2 regions of the Helicovermis profundi genome follow, and region 2 is predicted to be linked to the other one. Evidence: a T-box and tRNA genes for the amino acid it is inferred to sense, from the RefSeq annotation. Region 2 holds a T-box; the other holds one or more tRNA genes.
What was found. The T-box of region 2 lies ahead of asnS (asparagine--tRNA ligase). A T-box ahead of a tRNA ligase gene usually reads a tRNA of that ligase, here a tRNA-Asn.
Positions count from the first base shown of each region.

Region 1: it encodes a tRNA-Asn, which carries the amino acid that the T-box ahead of asnS (asparagine--tRNA ligase) is inferred to sense. The anticodon was not compared.

Region 1 is NZ_AP028654.1:2,701,101-2,707,331, forward strand. It holds gene aroB (3-dehydroquinate synthase) at 1-874, opposite strand, end outside; tRNA gene AACH12_RS12265 (tRNA-Phe) at 1,115-1,190, opposite strand; tRNA gene AACH12_RS12270 (tRNA-Ser) at 1,196-1,284, opposite strand; tRNA gene AACH12_RS12275 (tRNA-Arg) at 1,293-1,369, opposite strand; tRNA gene AACH12_RS12280 (tRNA-Gly) at 1,376-1,450, opposite strand; tRNA gene AACH12_RS12285 (tRNA-Leu) at 1,482-1,565, opposite strand; tRNA gene AACH12_RS12290 (tRNA-Val) at 1,584-1,659, opposite strand; tRNA gene AACH12_RS12295 (tRNA-Glu) at 1,698-1,772, opposite strand; tRNA gene AACH12_RS12300 (tRNA-Asn) at 1,788-1,862, opposite strand; rRNA gene rrf (5S ribosomal RNA) at 1,869-1,985, opposite strand; rRNA gene AACH12_RS12310 (23S ribosomal RNA) at 2,091-5,016, opposite strand; tRNA gene AACH12_RS12315 (tRNA-Ala) at 5,711-5,786, opposite strand; rRNA gene AACH12_RS12320 (16S ribosomal RNA) at 6,001-6,231, opposite strand, start outside.
Region 2 is NZ_AP028654.1:1,454,849-1,461,079, reverse strand. It holds gene AACH12_RS06420 (patatin-like phospholipase family protein) at 1-800, opposite strand, end outside; gene asnS (asparagine--tRNA ligase) at 928-2,319, opposite strand; T-box leader at 2,522-2,742, opposite strand; gene AACH12_RS06410 (GGDEF domain-containing protein) at 2,859-4,064, shown strand; gene AACH12_RS06405 (aldehyde dehydrogenase) at 4,140-5,510, opposite strand; gene AACH12_RS06400 (nuclear transport factor 2 family protein) at 5,579-6,231, opposite strand, start outside.

The DNA.
Region 1 (6,231 bases), 1.2 Mb from region 2:
TAACAAGACCTTTTTTATACGCAAATTCACTTATTATAAACATACCTTCAGCAATTGCTTGACCATGAGTAATAACACCATACCCATATTGTTTTTCAATGACATGTCCTATAGTATGTCCGAAATTAAGTATCATCCTTTCACCTTTATCATACATATCATTTTCTACAAAATATTTTTTTATTAATAAAGATTTCTCTATTATTTCACTATATTTTTTTGAAATTTCTTTCACATTTTCTAAATTCATAAGCAATTTTCCAAGACTATCATCATATATATAACTATATTTAATAATTTCTCCTAACCCATCTTTTATTTGTTCAATACTAAGAGTCTTTAAAAATTCTGTATCAACAATAACTAATTTTGGATTATAGAAGGCTCCTACTAAGTTTTTACCTTCTTCAATATTTACTGCTACTTTACCACCTACACTACTATCAACTTGAGATAAAAGTGTCGTAGGGATTTGAATAAAATTAATACCTCGTAAAAAACTTGAAGCCACAAATCCTACAATATCACCAACTACTCCACCCCCAAGTGCAATAATTGTATCATCCCTTCTTATATTATACTTAGCAAGTTTAGAATATAAAAATTCACAAGTAGTCAAGTTTTTACTTGTTTCTCCATTTTTCATTACTATCTTTTTTACTAAATAATTATTTTTTGTTAAATGATTTTCTATTTTACTATAGTATAACGATTCAACAATATCATCAGTTATTATAACTATTTTTTTGCTCTTTGTGACCTTCTTAATATATAAAATACTTTTTTCGAATATATTATTTCCTAAAATAATATTATAATCATCATTTGTATTAATGTTTATAATTTTTATTTTATTTTTTTCATTATTCACCATAGAAATTGCCACCTTTTTCAACTTATTTTATATGTGTTTCAAACAGAATAACAGTTTTATAGGTTTTTATCAATACTTTTATTTTATATGCTATTTATATTCAACTATTTTTAGTATTTGAAAAAAAATCTAGGTTCTCAAATTTAGTAAATCGCTTAATTTAAATTCATATACCCAATCAATTTATATATATTTGGATATAACAAAAAGTCTGTTTACATTATGTAAACAGACTTTTTTTGGTGCCCAGAGGCGGAATCGAACCACCGACACGGGGATTTTCAGTCCCCTGCTCTACCGACTGAGCTATCTGGGCAAAACTGGCGGAGAGGGAGGGATTCGAACCCTCGTGGGCTTGCACCCTAACGGTTTTCAAGACCGCCCCGTTATGACCACTTCGGTACCTCTCCAAAAAAAATGGTGCAACCGCGGGGATTCGAACCCAGGACCTACGCCTTAGAAGGGCGTTGCTCTATCCAGCTGAGCTACGGATGCACATTTTGGAGCAGAAGACGAGATTTGAACTCGCGACCCTCGCCTTGGCAAGGCGATGCTCTACCACTGAGCCACTTCTGCACATTATTAAATTTATACTAATTAAAACTAATGGTGCGGGTGGAGGGACTTGAACCCCCACGTACAAGACACTAGATCCTAAGTCTAGCGCGTCTGCCAATTCCGCCACACCCGCATGTGGATATAAAATTAATGGTGGGAGTAACAGGGCTCGAACCTGTGACCCCCTGCTTGTAAGGCAGATGCTCTCCCAGCTGAGCTATACTCCCACATTTGTTTCATTTTGCTAGGATGTTTCTTATATAAATGGTGACTCCTAGGGGAATTGAACCCCTGTTACCGCCGTGAAAGGGCGGTGTCTTAACCGCTTGACCAAGGAGCCCTAAGATTAATGAGTTGGCTCCAAGGGTGGGGCTCGAACCCACAGCCTATCGGTTAACAGCCGATTGCTCCACCATTGAGCTACCTTGGAACAAATAACTAGCAACGACCTACTCTCCCAGGGGACTGCTCCCCAAGTACCATCGGCGCTAAGAAGCTTAACTTCTGTGTTCGGTATGGGTACAGGTGTAGCCTTCTTGCCATCATCACTAGATTCATTTGCTACAATTTACTTCATTCATTGAATTACTCGTAAATTCTATCAAATATTTTTGGAATTGTTCTTCCAAAACTGCATATGGATTAAACGTTTTTTCTTGTGGTCAAGACCTCGACCTATTAGTATCTATCAGCTTCATACATTGCTGCACTTTCACCCTAGACCTATCAACCAGATTTTCTACCTGGGGTCTTACTCACTTGAAGTGATGGGAAATCTTATCTTAAGAGGGGCTTCGCGCTTAGATGCCTTCAGCGCTTATCCTTTCCATACTTAGCTACTCAGCTATGCTCTTGGCAGAACAACTGATACACCATTGGTATGTCCATCCCGGTCCTCTCGTACTAAGGACAGATTCTCTCAAATTTCCTGCGCCCACAGCGGATAGGGACCGAACTGTCTCACGACGTTCTGAACCCAGCTCGCGTGCCTCTTTAATGGGCGAACAGCCCAACCCTTGGGACCTAATTCAGCCCCAGGATGAGACGAGCCGACATCGAGGTGCCAAACCTCCCCGTCGATGTGGACTCTTGGGGGAGATAAGCCTGTTATCCCCGGGGTAGCTTTTATCCGTTGAGCGACGGCCCTTCCATTCGGTACCGCCGGATCACTAAGTCCTACTTTCGTACTTGCTCGACCTGTATGTCTCGCAATCAAGCTCCCTTCTGCCTTTGCACTCTTTGAATGATTTCCAACCATTCTGAGGGAACCTTTGAGCGCCTCCGTTACTCTTTGGGAGGCGACCGCCCCAGTCAAACTGCCCGCCTGACATTGTCCCTGTACCGGATCACGGTACCAGGTTAGAACGCTGATATACAAAGGGTGGTATCCCAAAGGCGACTCCTCACAAACTGGCGTTCATGTATCACAGTCTCCCACCTATTCTGTACATTATATATCAAAGTCCAGCGCCAAGCTGCAGTAAAGCTCCACGGGGTCTTTCCGTCCTGCTGCGGGTAACCGGCATCTTTACCGGTACTACAATTTCACCGAGTCTATTGTTGAGACAGCGCCCAAATCGTTACGCCTTTCGTGCGGGTCGGAACTTACCCGACAAGGAATTTCGCTACCTTAGGACCGTTATAGTTACGGCCGCCGTTTACTGGGGCTTCGATTCAATGCCTCGCTTACGCTAACATCTCCTCATAACCTTCCAGCACCGGGCAGGCGTCAGCCCCTATACTTCATCTTTCGATTTAGCAGAGACCTGTGTTTTTGGTAAACAGTCGCTTGGGCCTATTCTCTGCGGCCGACCTTAGCTCTGAACCTAGATCGGCACCCCTTCTCCCGAAGTTACGGGGTCATTTTGCCGAGTTCCTTAACAATAGTTATCTCGCTCACCTTAGTATTCTCTACCTACCTACCTGTGTCGGTTTACGGTACAGGCACCTTTTATCTAAATAGCGGCTTTTCTTGACAGTGTGAAATCAGTTACTTCGTTACTTGTTTTTCACTCCCCATCACACATCATATGAACAATACGCCGGATTTACCTAACATATCTAACTCTGTGCTTGGACGTACTCTTCCATTCGTACGCTTAACCTATCCTTCTGTGTCACCACTTCTTTCATACAATAAACGGTGGTACAGGAATCTTTACCTGTTGTCCATCGACTACGACTTTCGTCCTCGCCTTAGGTCCTGACTTACCCTGAGCGGACGAACCTTCCTCAGGAACCCTTAGGTTTTCGGTGGGCAGGATTCTCACCTGCCTCTCGCTACTCATGCCAACATTCTCTCTTCTGCAAAGTCCACAGCTCCTTACGGTACTGCTTCGCTCCATGCAGAATGCTCCCCTACCCATATACGATAGTATATGCCAAAGCTTCGGTAGTAGATTTTAGCCCCGGTAATTTTCGGCGCACAATCACTCGACTAGTGAGCTATTACGCACTCTTTAAATGAGTGGCTGCTTCTAAGCCAACATCCTAGTTGTCTAAGCAACTGCACATCCTTTCCCACTTAATCTACATTTTGGGACCTTAGCTGTTGGTCTGGGCTGTTTCCCTTTCGACCACGAATCTTATCATACGTAGTCTGACTCCTAAATTAAAGATTCCGGCATTCGGAGTTTGATAGGCTTCGGTAGTCGGTGAAAACCCCTAGGCCATTCAGTGCTCTACCTCCGGATCTCATCATTTAAGGCTAGCCCTAAAGCTATTTCGGGGAGAACCAGCTATCTCCGAGTTCGATTGGAATTTCTCCGCTATCCACAAGTCATCCCAACCTTTTTCAACAGATATGGGTTCGGGCCTCCACAAAATTTTACTTTTGCTTCACCCTGCTCATGGATAGGTCACCCGGTTTCGGGTCTACGACATGCAACTAAGACGCCCTCTTAAGACTCGCTTTCGCTTCGGCTCCTTGTCTTAAACAATTAACCTCGCTACATATCGTAACTCGTTGGCCCGTTCTACAAAAAGTACCCGGTTGTTCTCATATGGAACTTCCGGTGCTTGTAAACATAGGGTTTCAGGTTCTTTTCACTCCCCTCCCGGGGTTCTTTTCACCTTTCCCTCACGGTACTATTCTCTATCGGTCACTAGGTAGTATTTAGCCTTGGGAGATGGTCCTCCCTGTTTCCCACAAAGTTTCACGTGCTCCGTGGTACTCTGGATTAGAGTCGCGGGTCTTCATCTTTCGCCTACTGGACTTTCACCATCTTCGGTTCGCATTCCCATACGATTCGGCTAGATTACCTCCATCACTTTATTCTCTATCCTCAACCCCGACTTCCGTAGATGTCGGTTTGGGCTCTTCCCCGTTCGCTCGCCGCTACTTAGGGAATCGATTTTTCTTTCTCTTCCTTCAGGTACTTAGATGTTTCAGTTCCCTGAGTTTCCTTCTCATAACCTATTTATTCAGTTATGGATGACTAGTTATTACACTAGCCGGGTTTCCCCATTCGGACATTTCCGGATCTACACTCGCTTGCAGCTCCCCGAAACTTTTCGCAGCTTACCACGTCCTTCATCGGCTCCTAGTGCCAAGGCATCCGCCCTATGCTCTTATTCTCTTGACCTTTTTTTTATTACAATTTACTTCGTATTTCTTCGTCATCTTCTTTACTCGGCACACTCACGTATAAAATACGCTTCATTCGCCTCATTCATAGATTCCTTGAACTACTCGTAAATTCTAATAAAAACCTTTTTTCATTATAATTTCCTTCGCTCTACTTCGCCAACTTCTTCACTCGGCACACTCACGTATAAAATACGCTTCGTTCGCCTCGCTCATCGACGCCTTGTATTGCTCGTAAATTTTAATGAAAACTTTTTGTTTAACTGATTTATTTGCATAAATTTCGTTAAACGATGAGTGTTACTACTTTATTAGTAATAACTTTATTTAAACAGCTTTCGCTTTTTAAACTTGTTTCATTTGTTTCTTTTGTCTTCTCGTTTTTTATCCATATGCAGTTTTCAAAGAACAATATGCGCGAACTTTTAGCAGATGCCAAATTTTAAGTTATTAAGCATTTACAAATTTATTTGTATAATGCGTATAATTTAAAATTTGATTTCGTGCGTTAGCGCGAAGAGCTAAACGTTAGTTTAGCGAATGCATCATACAACAGTTTTTAAGTTGTATTAACGAATGCATCATACAACTACTTATTAAAGTTGTATTTAGCAAATGCATCATTATATTTTCCACCATGATATTATAACATTGTTGTAATATCATGATTTTTCGTTATAACTTTGCATCTATGGTGGAGACGAGGAGACTTGAACTCCTGACCCCCTGCGTGCAAGGCAGGTGCTCTCCCAACTGAGCTACGCCCCCATAATTTGTGATAATTTGTTTGACATTTCTGCGTCACTTACTTCACTCGGCACACTCACGTATAAAATACGCTTCACTCGCCTCGCTCATTAGTTCCTTGCTCTGCTCGTAAATTTTCACAAATTCACTCACATGGCATTTCACAAATCATCTTTTTAGTTTGAAAGTATTAAACTTTCAAAACTGAACAGCAATAAACCTTTAGTCTCCTTAGAAAGGAGGTGATCCAGCCGCACCTTCCGATACGGCTACCTTGTTACGACTTCACCCTAGTCATTGATTTCACCTTCGACAGCTTCCTCCACTTACGTGGTTAGATCACCGGCTTCGGGTGCCCCCAACTTCCATGGTGTGACGGGCGGTGTGTACAAGACCCGGGAACGCATTCACCGCGACATTCTGATTCACGATTACTAGCAACTCCAACTTCATGTAGGCGAGTTGC
Region 2 (6,231 bases):
TCATCAATTTGTTCACGTGCTGCCTCTTCGCCAAGTTTTATAAAATTCTCCATCTTTGATGATGAATAAAATCTAAATATTTCTCTCCAATTTCTAAAATTAAATTCTTGATGTTCAAAAACCTTTATTACAATATCAGAGTTCTCTTTAATAATTTTCTCTCTATTATTTATAAGAGGTATATATATTGCCCTATACATCATACTAAATATATTAATTTTATCAATTTGTCTACTCAAATGTCCATCAAGTGAAATAGAAATAACTATCCCTTCATTTCCTACTTCATCTCTACATACATCTGCTGGTATGCTATCAAGTAGACCACCATCCACGTAAAAACACTCTCCTATTTTAACCGGTTTATACATACCAGGAAAAGCAGAAGACGCAGTAACCGCATTTTTAAGATTTCCAGATGAAAAAACGTGTAATTTTCCAGTATTTAAATTAGTAGCGATAATTTTCATAGGAAGATTTAAATCTTCAATATTAATATTTCCACATAAATCACTTATAATATTACCAAAATTTCTTTGCGATAAAATTGCTTTTTTACTAATCGTTGGTCTAAACCAACTTAATCTTTTTACTATTTCACTAAATTTATTTAAAATTATTTCACTCTTTATACCATTTGCAATTAATGCACCAATCATTGAACCCGCACTACAAGTTGCAATAAAATCTATTGGAATATTATTTTCTCTTAGAACATTGATAACGCCAATATGAGCAAAGCTTTTTGCACCTCCACCTCCAAAAGCAATTCCTACCTTTTTAATTCCTTCTTCATTCAATAAACTATCCACCTATTTTTATTTTTAATACTACTAACAAAACTTCGTAATATAATATTATACCTTATATTTTTGTATTATTGTAGTTTTTATTTTGTAACATTTATCTAGGTAGATTTTGCTATTACTAAAATTCAGCGTTTTTAACTGTCCTTGGAAAAGGTACTACATCTCTAATATTTGTCATACCCGTCAAATACATAATTGCTCTTTCGAATCCGAGACCAAAGCCTGCATGATGAACACCACCAAATTTTCTTAAATCTAAATACCACCAATAATCGTCTTTATTTAATCCCATTTCTTCAATCCTAGCTTCTAAAACATCCAGTCTTTCTTCCCTTTGCGAGCCGCCAATTAATTCACCAATACCTGGAACTAACATATCCATTGCTGCTACTGTTTTATTATCATCATTTACGCGCATATAAAAGGCTTTTATTTCTTTTGGGTAATCTGTTAAAAAAACTGGTTTATTGTAAATTTCTTCCGTAATATATCTTTCATGCTCAGTTTGTAAATCACATCCCCAAAATACGGGATATTCAAATTTTTTATCAGATTTTTGAAGCAGTTCAACAGCTTCAGTATAAGTAACTCTTGCAAAATCAGAGCTAATAACATTGTTAAGTCTTTCAATTAAACCTTTATCAATTCTTGCATTGAAAAAATTAATTTCTTCAGGACATTTATCCATAACATATTTAATAACATATTTAATCATATCTTCAGCCAAATCCATATCATCATTTAAATCTGCAAATGATATTTCAGGTTCAACCATCCAAAATTCAGCAGCATGTCTACCTGTATTAGAATTTTCAGCCCTAAAAGTGGGACCAAAAGTATATACATTTCTAAAAGCAAGGGCAAATGTCTCTGCTTCTAATTGACCACTTACTGTAAGATTTGTCTCTTTTCCAAAAAAATCAAAAGAGTTATCAATTTTACCATTTTCGTCTTTTGGAATATTGTAAAGATCCTGAGTTGTTACTCTGAACATTTCGCCTGCACCTTCGCAATCGCTACCTGTAATTATTGGAGTATGTGTATACACAAAACGTCTATCTTGAAAAAAAGAATGAATTGCGTGTGCTGCAACCGATCTAACTCTAAACACTGCCGAAAAAGTATTACTTCTAGGTCTTAAGTGAGCAATAGTTCTTAAATATTCAAATGTATGTCTTTTCTTTTGAAGTGGATAGCTTGATAAAGAAAGTCCTTCCAAAACAATTTCAGCGGCTTTAAGCTCAAAAGGTTGCTTGCTACCTGGTGTAAGAACTAATCTTCCTTTGACAATAATTGAAGTTGATATAGGATATTTTGCAACTTCTTTAAAATTCGAAAGATTTTCTTCAAAAACTATTTGAATACTATTAAAAAACGTACCATCATTTAATTCAATAAATCCAAAATTTTTAGACGCTCTTATTGTTCTAATCCAACCAGAAACCTCAATTTCTTTTTCACTATAGTCACTAGGACTCGCAAATATATCTTTTAATAAAGTGTTTTTCATAATTCCTCCTTCTAAATAATTAGCAAATAAATGAATTTCTTGGATTCAGAGGGGGTTTTTACTCCCACTGAATCTTAGAAAACATAATCCAGGGCCTTTTTAGAGTTCTTTATCCCACACTTTTTTAAGAAGTAGGGGGTATTAGAACTCTAAGGCATCGGATAAATGTGTTAATAGGTATAAAAAAAAAGCCCTTTATACTATTTGGGACGAAAAATTCGCGGTACCACCCAATTTGTCTAAAGACCTCTCACTCTCAGAATTACTAAGAACTACTATAACGTGTAGAAAACGCCAAAGCCTACTACTATTTCGACTAGGAACTCCAAGATGTTCTTCACAGTAAAATTATTATTAGGCTCACACCTTTCCCTAACTCTCTTAAAATAAATTTAAAGTTACTCTTCTCTTCATTGCTTTTAATGAACATATTATATATTAACTAATTAAAATTGTAAAGATTTTTTAACAATAATAGTTAATCTTATTTATTCTAAATAATTATGTTATAATTTAATAAAAAAGAGAGAGGTGAACAAATGGAATTTAATATTACATCAATTTTAAATCAATTTTTTATTATTGTTATTTCCTATAATATTTTTTCAGCCTTATCACTATTCAAACTACCAAATAAAGAACAATTATGTGCCGTTTCCTATGTTCCTGCACTGCTTATTATTTCTTTTTTACCGGTTTTACACACCGATGTCAACTACTATGATATACTCCCAATCGCGATTACTTTAACAATAATACTAAAAATTATAATAATTTTATTTAAAAAGGATATTATAGTTAAAAATTTTGTATTTATTAATATTGTTATTGGTGTTTTAATACTAATTAATCCAGTTTATAATATGCTTTTTCAACAAGTAGCAGGAAATATTATATATACTTCTATAAGTATCATTTTTATTATTGGTTATTTTGTTCTTAATTCAAAAAATAAAAATATAAAAAATTCATATAAAATTTTTCTTCCGCTAATAGCAATTATAATTTCTAGTACATTACAATTTCATAATTTAATTTTTCTTTCTTATATTTTACTATATATTTTTATTTATTTAGAAATAAAAACTAATAAACTCTTAAGTATTTTATATATTAATAATTATGAATCAAAATTCAAGAAAATAGAAACCGACTTTCATTTTGAAGTACAAAAAGCAGCTAAAACTAGAACATTTCATGTTGAAAGAATTAAAGACCATATGGCTGAGGTAAATAAACTTGATCATCTTACTAAGGCTTTAACAAGAAAGGCTATTGTAAATGCAATTGATTTACTAACTATGTCTAAAAATACAGAGAAATTTGTTTTTTTAATGTTTGATATAGACAAATTCAAACATGTTAACGATACTTATGGGCATATCCAAGGTGATGTATGTTTAAAACTTGTCGCTACTATCGCCAAACAAAATCTTAGAGAAATTGACTTTTTAGGTCGTTATGGTGGAGATGAATTTATTATTGTGCTACCTAACCAAGATTTAAAAACCGGATTACTTGTTGCAAACCGCTTTAGAGAAAAAGTATCAGAAACAACAAATCCAAACTTTACAATTTCTGTCGGCGCAAGCATTTATCCTTGGGATGGTAAAACTTTTAAAGAACTACTAGATGTCGCTGATAAAGGCTTGTATTTATCAAAAGAACACGGGAGAAACTCCGTAAATTACGACGGATATGTAAACCTTAAAAATTTAGAACCTAAAAATTCCAAGACAAAATAATTCTATAAAAATACCCTATAGAATAGACAATTAAAAAAGTCTAGCCAATAGGGTATTTTTATTTATTTATATAAATCACTTTATTAGTTTTCTTAATATTTTAATTTTGTTATTAGTGTATGGATGATATTTTAAACTAGGATCAATTTTTGTAGATTTTTTCATAATTATCTTTTCATTACTAAGTGCATAAAAGGTGCTTTGACCATGATATTTTCCCATACCACTTTTCCCTACCCCACCAAAAGGTAGGTTGTTGTTCGAAACATGTGAAACAGTATCGTTTATACAACCTCCTCCAAAACTCAAAGAATCTAATACAAAATCTTCATGTAATTTAGAGTTGGTAAATAAATAAAGTGCAAGTGGAGAATCTTTTCTTTTAAGATTTTCTATAATTTTATTAATATCTTCATATTCTATAATTGGAAGCAAGGGCCCAAACACCTCAGAATCCATAATACTACTATTCCAATCTACTTTATCAATTAATGTGAATCCAATTTTAAGATTATCTTTATTATAATTACCACCGAATAAAATTCTTCCTTCCTCCAATAAATTAATCAATCTATCAAAATGGCTATCATTAACTATTTTAGGATACTCAGAATTTTGAGTCATATCGTTACCAAATATTTTTAAGGTAAAATTACTAATTTCTTCTATTAATTTTGATTTTACTGATTTATGAACATACACATAATCAGGAGCAACGCAGGTTTGTCCTGCATTCAAAGTTTTTCCCCACACTATTCTCTTTGCAGCAATTTGAATATTGGCTGTTTCATCAACAATACACGGACTCTTACCACCAAGTTCTAAGGTAAGTGGAACTAAATTCTCAGAAGCCAATTTCATAACATGCTTTCCAACTGACTGACTTCCTGTAAAGAATATATGGTCAAATGACTTTCTTAAAAGAGTATTTGATAATTCTCTATCACCGCGTACAAGATAAATATATTCATTTTTAAAATAATTATTAATAATTTTTTCAAGCACATCTGCAACATGCGGTGTTTTTTCACTTGGTTTTAGAACATTGCAATTACCTGCAGCAATAGATCCAATTAGTGGCATTAATAAAAGTTGTACAGGATAGTTCCAAGGACTAATAATATAGACAACACCCTTTGGTTCATACATAATATAACTATCAGAAGGATAATGAACTTTTGAAGTTTTAACTTTTTTTACTTTGCTAATTTTTCTTATATTTTTAATAAAGTATTCAATTTCTTCATATAACAGACCAATTTCAGTTGCATATGATTCAAATTCAGACTTATTTAAATCAATAAATAAAGCTTTAATTAATTCATCTTCGTGCTTTTTAATCGCATTTTTTAAATTACTGAGTTGTTCAATTCTAAAATTAATATCTTTCGTAACATCCTTATAAAAATATTCTTTTTGTATTTCAACAATTCTTTCCTTTAACATAATCCTACCTCCTTCTGATTCAATGAATAAAACCAACCTATCTAAATTTAGCAATTTTTAAATAGATATTAATCTTTATTTTTTACATAATAGTCAATTTGCCATACATTATTAATTTTTTTTAAAATATAAATCCAATTATATTCATAAACTTTAATTTTTCCGCTCGTATTTTTTTCAAGTTTCTCATATACATATGCTTTTGCATTATTTCCATCTATTTCAACTTTATCAACGTTTATTTTTAAAAACTTTTCTGTAAATTCTACATTTTTATAATTTTGAATAATTGAATAAGCTTTACCAGAAGAATACAGATAATCAAAAACACTTTTATCAGAATTATTAATGTATCTAATCCATGCAGTATCAAAATCAATTATCAATTTGCTGACTTTCTCTTTTTCGACAAAATCACTCGTATTTTCTTTGTTTTTAGTTTCCTTGACTACTTGTGTAGTGTTTTCTTTTTTATTATTTATAGCATCGGTATCAGTTGTTTTGGAATTTACATTCTTAATATCATTAACATTAGTATTTTCAAATTTTAAGCCTCTGGTGAATTTTTCTAATTTATATCCCAAAACAAATTGTTCATTATCAAAATTAACCTTCTTATTAAACTCTATAACTCCAACATTTTCTCTAATTTTTCTTGTTTCTAAATACTTTTTCTTATCAATTTTATACTCTACAGTAATAATTCTATTAGGAGATTCTC